Regions from separate parts of the Sutcliffiella sp. FSL R7-0096 genome, predicted to be linked through region 2. Evidence: riboswitches for the same ligand, from Rfam matches in the RefSeq annotation. Region 2 holds a riboswitch; the other holds the start of a gene.
The links. A riboswitch is a leader RNA that binds a small molecule or an ion and turns the genes downstream of it on or off. The one in region 2 is predicted to bind lysine.
Positions count from the first base shown of each region.

Region 1: linked by a shared signal. The riboswitch ahead of MKY77_RS21160 (Na+/H+ antiporter NhaC family protein) and the one ahead of MKY77_RS17755 (aspartate kinase) in region 2 are both predicted to bind lysine.

Region 1 covers NZ_CP152003.1:4,109,302-4,112,730, forward strand. Annotated here, with positions in the region: gene MKY77_RS21155 (sodium-dependent transporter) at 1-150, opposite strand, end outside; gene MKY77_RS21160 (Na+/H+ antiporter NhaC family protein) at 503-2,065, opposite strand; lysine riboswitch at 2,204-2,393, opposite strand; gene MKY77_RS21165 (HD-GYP domain-containing protein) at 2,665-3,429, opposite strand, start outside.
Region 2 covers NZ_CP152003.1:3,462,746-3,466,174, reverse strand. Annotated here, with positions in the region: gene uvrC (excinuclease ABC subunit UvrC) at 1-510, shown strand, start outside; lysine riboswitch at 581-767, shown strand; gene MKY77_RS17755 (aspartate kinase) at 1,082-2,323, shown strand; gene MKY77_RS17750 (YslB family protein) at 2,839-3,270, opposite strand.

The sequences.
Region 1 (3,429 bases), 650 kb from region 2:
AAGGGCGAATAAATAAGGTACGAAGAAAGCCCCTCCTCCATTTTCATAAGCAGTAGCCGGAAAACGCCAAATGTTCCCTAAACCGATGGCCGATCCAACCGCTGCCAAAATAAATCCTGCTCTTGTCCCCCATTGCGGTCGATTATCCATTCTCTTTCTCCCCCTACTCAGACTCTTTTTTTACCAAATAATAGATAAAAGAGTCCAAATGTTTTATTTTTTCTGATTATTTAATATAATTTATACATAGTATAACTAGACTTTATGACTATGTCAAAACAAACTTTTCAGTTATATTAGTCGACATTATGCGACAATACTCTACAATGCATATTTATTAATATATTTTGTTCAATCAAACTAATCAGTTGCTATTAAAGGCTTTATCATTGAATATTTATTCATTTTAATTTTCAATAAAAAAACACCTCTCTCTTTATCACTTTTTAAAAAGTAGATAAAAAGGAGGTGTTTTTTACTTTATTCCAAAAGTAATAGTAGCTTATTCTGCCATTTTCAGTGCTTTAAAGCCAAATCCTATGAAGATAAAGGCTACAAATACAACCAAGAGTCCTAGTAGAGTACTTCCAGTAAGTCCTAGAACAATATAGCCAACAATTGCTACCAAGGCACTAATCAGCGCATATGGTAACTGTGTTAGCACGTGATCGATATGATTACATCCCGCACCTGTTGAAGATAGGATGGTCGTATCTGAAATCGGTGAACAATGATCTCCAAATACAGCTCCCGCAAGAACTGCAGCCAACGCCGGCAGTAACATATTGATATCGGTCGCTGCAGAAATTTGTCCTGCGATAGGTAATAGCAAGGCAAATGTTCCCCAAGACGTACCGGTTGAAAATGCCGTGATACCTGCAATGATGAAAATGATAACAGGTAAAAATGCAATATTCATATTGGAATTTTCCACTACCGCTGCAAGGTAGCCGCCTGTATCTAACTCATCAATCAAACCTGTGATCGTCCATGCAAATAGAAGAATGTAAATGGCAGGCATCATCGCCTTCACTCCTGCTTTAACCCCTCTACCAACAACATTTCCATCAATTCCACCTTTGGAAACCTGCTGAAAGAATAAGATAAACGTTACAATCAGAGCAAAAATACCACCATAGAATAATGCTGCAGATGGATCTGTGTTTTCAAAAATCGCTAGGAGTGATACATCACCTTCTGTGGCCGTGTAACCTGTCCAAAGCATCGCACTTACCACACCGACTACAAGGGAAACGATCGGCCATACAAGGTTTCCGACCTTTCCTTTTGAACTTGTCGGAAGGTCATCATCCAACTCTCCCGGTACTTCCTTAGAAGTATCCAATACTTCTCCTGTTTCCATGGCACGAGTTTCATGTTTTTTCATCGCACCGAAATTCACATTAAAGTAACTAACTAAGAACACCATGATGATTGCAGAGAAAACATATAGATTCATCGGTATCATTTGAATAAATGCACTAAAAGCAGAGATATTCGTTACACTGTGCGTCGCTAGAATTCCACCAATGATTCCAATGATATACGCACCCCAACTTGAAATCGGAGAAACGACACAAATCGGTGCAGACGTGGAATCAATCAAGTAAGCCAGTTTTGCTCTGGACACTTTATGACGGTCTGTTAGTGGTCTGCTGATTTGCCCCACTGCCAAACTGTTAAAATAATCATCAATGAAAATGATTAATCCTAAAACAGTCGTCAACAGTTTGGATCCTCTTCTAGTTTTGACACGTTGAAGTGCCCATTCACCAAATGCACGACTTCCCCCAGTGATAGAGATAAAAGCTGTAATAATTCCTAATAATAATAAAAATAGCAAGATGAAAATGTTCCAAAGATTAAGCTCTTTATCTTCTACAGAATAAAATAGTCCCACTACCGTATCCCAGATCAACACTACCATTGTCAACGGATTGAAATCAGCCAACATAAGTGCCGAAGCTAAAATACCTACTCCAAGTGACAGCAATACTCTCCTGGTCAAAATAACCATCAAGATTGCAAGCACTGGAGGAATTAATGAATAAATCGTTCCTTCCATAACAAAAACCCCCATTAAGCTGTAATATGTTTGACCAGTTCAAACGGGTTACAACAATGGAAGGCGCTGAAAGAGAACAAAATAAAAAGTAATGATAGAAAATAACTATCATTACCTATGTAATGTGTTATCCTCCATCCGATCAGTAGCCCTCCACTATTAAACCGTCCGTACCGGTCATAATGGCAGTGTTATCCTTATTCAAGATAACCCCAGCAATATAAGTTCGACAGCCTATATCGCTTCGGCACAGCATCCTTTCTTCTACCATCCTTGGTGTCACCCTCCAGTAGTATTACTCTTATGCTATGCAGCCTCTACCTCATCGTATGATAAGGGAAGTATATTATTTTATGAATTCACTATATCACATATCCACTAATAGGACAAAGGAAATATATTCCCATCTCGATTTGTTTTTTTTCTAGGGAAACTGGACGATTTCTACTATATGAGATTTCCCAGAAGATTGTAGTGCAAGGTGTGAGATTCCGGCACGGTAGGTAGCGGTAGGTTGTGGCCCCTGAAGCGTTGTGAGGAGGCTCAAGCATCGCCCTCTGGATAAGCGAACACCTGGAAAGGCAATCTACAGGAGTTTTTCAGCTTACCGCTGCTATGCTATCTTGCCTGTCACAATCCACGATGGCAAGATTTAGGTGATCCTTCAGATTGAGATCATAAGGCTTTTCTAAATCTTCCCCTTCTTCTTCCACAATCCTGATAACAGGTCGCTCAGTCAAATCCTTGTTTTGTCCGACAACCAGCCCTTTTCTGCCATCATTCAAGGTAATCATCAACCCGTATGGATAGATGGCGACCGATTTACGGAAAGCTTCGATAATTGCAGGCTCGTAAAGGGTTCCAGCCCCTGCATACAGTATCTCCAAACCTTCATGCGGTAGCATGGCACTCCGGTAGATTCGGTGGGAAGTCACTGCATCGAAAACATCCGCAACAGCAAGTATCTTTCCGAACAGATGGATGTCATCCGTTTTGATCCCACGTGGATAGCCGCTTCCATTAAGGCGTTCATGATGCTGGAAAGCACAATGTGCCACCATCAGTGGGATGGATTGCATATTGCGAAGGATATCATAACCGTATGTGGCATGTCTTTTCATCTCTGCAAATTCGTCGCTTGAGAGTTTACCAGGCTTGAAGAGGATATCATTGGGGACAAGCATCTTCCCGATATCGTGGAGAATACCACCAAGGCCCAAGGTTTCCAAGTCTTTTTGTGACAATCCAAGCTTCAGTCCAATCGACAGGGCATATAGCGTCACATTAAGTGAATGGGTGAATACATAATTGTCATGTACATAAACATCCGTCAATAAAGCGGAAACTTCATCGTTGGATTTCAT
Region 2 (3,429 bases):
CCTGATGACTATGAATCCATGAGAGAGGTAGTGCGAAGAAGATATACACGAGTTTTGAAAGAGTCATTACCACTCCCGGACCTGATTGTAATTGATGGTGCCAAAGGTCATATGAGTGCTGTAAGGGATGTCCTTGAAAATGAACTGGATTTATTCATTCCGATTGTCGGCCTTGCCAAAGACGACAAGCATAGAACAAGTAACCTCCTCGCTGGGGAGGATGCAATGATTGTTCCGCTCGAGAGAACAAGTCAGGAGTTCTATCTTCTTCAACGTATTCAGGATGAAGTCCATCGATTCGCCATTACCTTCCACCGGCAGATCAGAAGTAAAAGTGTGTTTCAATCCATACTTGATGAAATTACAGGGGTTGGGGCTACAAGGAAAAAGGTCCTCATGAAACACTTCGGTTCTGTCGCAAAGATGAAAGAGGCCACTGTGGAAGAAATACAGGCTGCGAAAATACCGAAGCCGATAGCTGAAGAAATTTTTAAAAAACTTCGTGAATAGGTGTTGTAACGGAATCTATTGTCTGTTATAATCACTATTAATTTCATAATGTACCACTTCAAATCGATGAAGTGATGATAGAGGTGCGAACTTCAAAAGTATGTAATCGGAGAAGAAAGAGCTTCCGGGATGATTACGGAAAGGGGAGGATCGCCGAAGTAAAAAAAAGTCTCTTTTTCTTTTTTTTACTGGTTCTGCGTTTAAGAAATGTAGGACTGTCAGGTTGTCTTTGTGCTGCCTGGAGAGCTATCTCACCGCGTGAACGGATTCTTTATTTGACCAATCACAGCAATGAGACATTAGCTCATTGCTGTTTTTTTATATCCTCAAAAAGCTGCTTTGGCTAAATGCGTACTGAGAGCTATCTAACATTATGATGAAATTACAAATTCTGTAAAAACTTAGCTATTGATTGGAGCACAGGGCGAAGACTCATGAGGGAGATAGCGCTAGGTGGAGACCCGCAGGCTTGCCGAGGAGGCTCCAGTGGCGTCCTTGGGAAAGCGAAGCCCGGATTGGAAATCAACAGCGGCGTTTAACAGAACTAACTAATGAAAAGGGAATGGTGCACATGTCAACGATTGTTGTACAGAAATTCGGAGGAACATCAGTAGGCTCGGTTGAACGAATTCAGCACGTTGCAAGTCGGGTCATCAGTGAAGTGGAAAACGGACATAAAGTAGTAGTAGTGGTTTCGGCTATGGGAAAAACAACAGATGAGCTGTTGACGTTAGCGAATGCTATCAACCCCCATCCTAGCAAGCGCGATATGGATATGCTTTTGACAACTGGTGAGCAAATCACCATCTCTTTACTTGCCATGGCCTTGCAGGTTAGAGGGCATGAAGCGGTTTCCCTAACAGGCTGGCAAGCGGGAATCCGTACAGAGCCGGTCCATGGAAACGCAAGGATTACGCATATTGAAACAGATCTTTTAAAAAGTCACTTAAATGCGGGGAAAATTGTCATTGTTGCAGGATTCCAAGGGATTACGGCCACAAATGAAATCACAACGCTTGGACGCGGTGGATCGGACACTACTGCGGTTGCATTGGCTGCGGCCCTAAACGCAGAGAAGTGTGACATTTATACAGATGTTACTGGTGTCTTCACCACAGACCCGCGGTTTGTAAAAGGAGCAAGAAAACTTGCTGCCATCGCATATGATGAAATGCTCGAACTGGCCAATCTAGGTGCAGGGGTTCTTCACCCCCGTGCGGTTGAATTTGCTAAAAATTATGGAGTGCAGCTGGTTGTGCGGTCCAGTATGGAAGAGGAAGAAGGAACGATCATTGAGGAGGAAGTATCCATGGAAAAAAATCTAGTTGTAAGAGGAATCGCATTTGAAGATCAAATCACCCGCATTACCGTTTGTAGCCTGCCTAATGAGCTACATACATTATCGACCATTTTTACGACTTTAGCTCAACATAGCTTGAACGTGGATATCATCATCCAAACAAGCATGGATAAAGATACTACAAATATCTCGTTCTCTGTTAAAACAGTAGACGTGAAAGATACAATTGAAGTGTTGGAGCAACACCAAAGCCGCTTAGGATTCACAGCCATCGAGCAGGAGAGCGGACTTGCGAAGGTATCCATCGTCGGTTCCGGAATGGTATCAAATCCAGGGGTGGCAGCAGAAATGTTCCAGGTCCTTGCAACAGAAGGCATCCATGTGAAAATGGTAAGTACTTCCGAAATCAAGGTTTCTACAGTAGTCGATGTTGCTGAAATGGTTCGTGCGGTAGAGGCGCTTCACGTGGCATTTAAGCTGGGAGAAGAGTCTGTTGAGAGAGTATTAAGCTAAAAGAATACTAGTTTTTATTTCGAAAGTGCCCTTTTCCTACTTGAGAGGGCGCTTTTTTTGCTTAAGTAGAGAGTGTGCGCGTGCAATGACCAACCGTTACAAGCCAAAGCAAGCAAAATACTTTCCGTTAATGAAAATACGAGCTGCTAAACAAATATATGAGCCGTTAAACAAAAATACGAGCTGTTACACAAATATATGAGCCGTTAAACAAAAATACGAGCTGTTACACAAATATATGAGCAGTTAAACAAAAAATACGAGCCGATCGACAAAAAACCGCAATATCCCCCTCCCGAGTCCCCCCTTCCCCCACAATAATTCCACCAAAAAAAGCCGACCACCCCAACAAAGGGCAATCGGCCATCACCTATCTCAAATTTAGTAAGCGGAAAATCTAACATCATTAGGTTGCCACCCGTAAGGTAGTCAAAAGCCATCCACCCAGAACCCACTGCATGTTCACTCTATGCATGGCTGTCCGCCAACCACCCTGGAGGCAGCAACGAACTCCATTACCTATCCCACTGTACTGTAATCGTAATCTCTTTTCGTTTTTTTTGTTCTTCAATCGCCTCTGCGGTTTTCCCTTTTTGGCGTTGGATCTGCTCAGCGAGGAAACCTGCTTCAAGTTGGAAGGTAGCGTCCTTGTTCAAATCAAGGCGGCGCGCAACCATCTCACCGCGTATGAGGTATTTTACTTCATATTTGCTCTGTTCGATCAGTTCAAGCTCGCCCCACCCAGCCTCTTTAAAGAACTGGACAATTTCCTCTTGGGTATCAATCGTGAACTTACGTGCAAGCTGTTTTCCAGCCCAGTAAATGAGCTGAATATGATCCTTTCCCAATAGGTCAGGCAGGAGCATGTCGCGGATCAATTCGTACCCGAAGATAGGGACTTGGATTTGTGTGTCGACCACTTGTTGTTGGTTGTTCGATTCTGTCATTTAGTTCCCCTCTTTCTCTACCTTTATTATATACCATCCAAGCCCTTAAATAAATGAAACGTATGGAGTATTTTATTCTACGAAAATATTTTTCTATTTTTCTGATAATTACAGTGGAGGATAGAGTTTTTCTAAAAGTTCAATTTTTGTTCGCGTTTT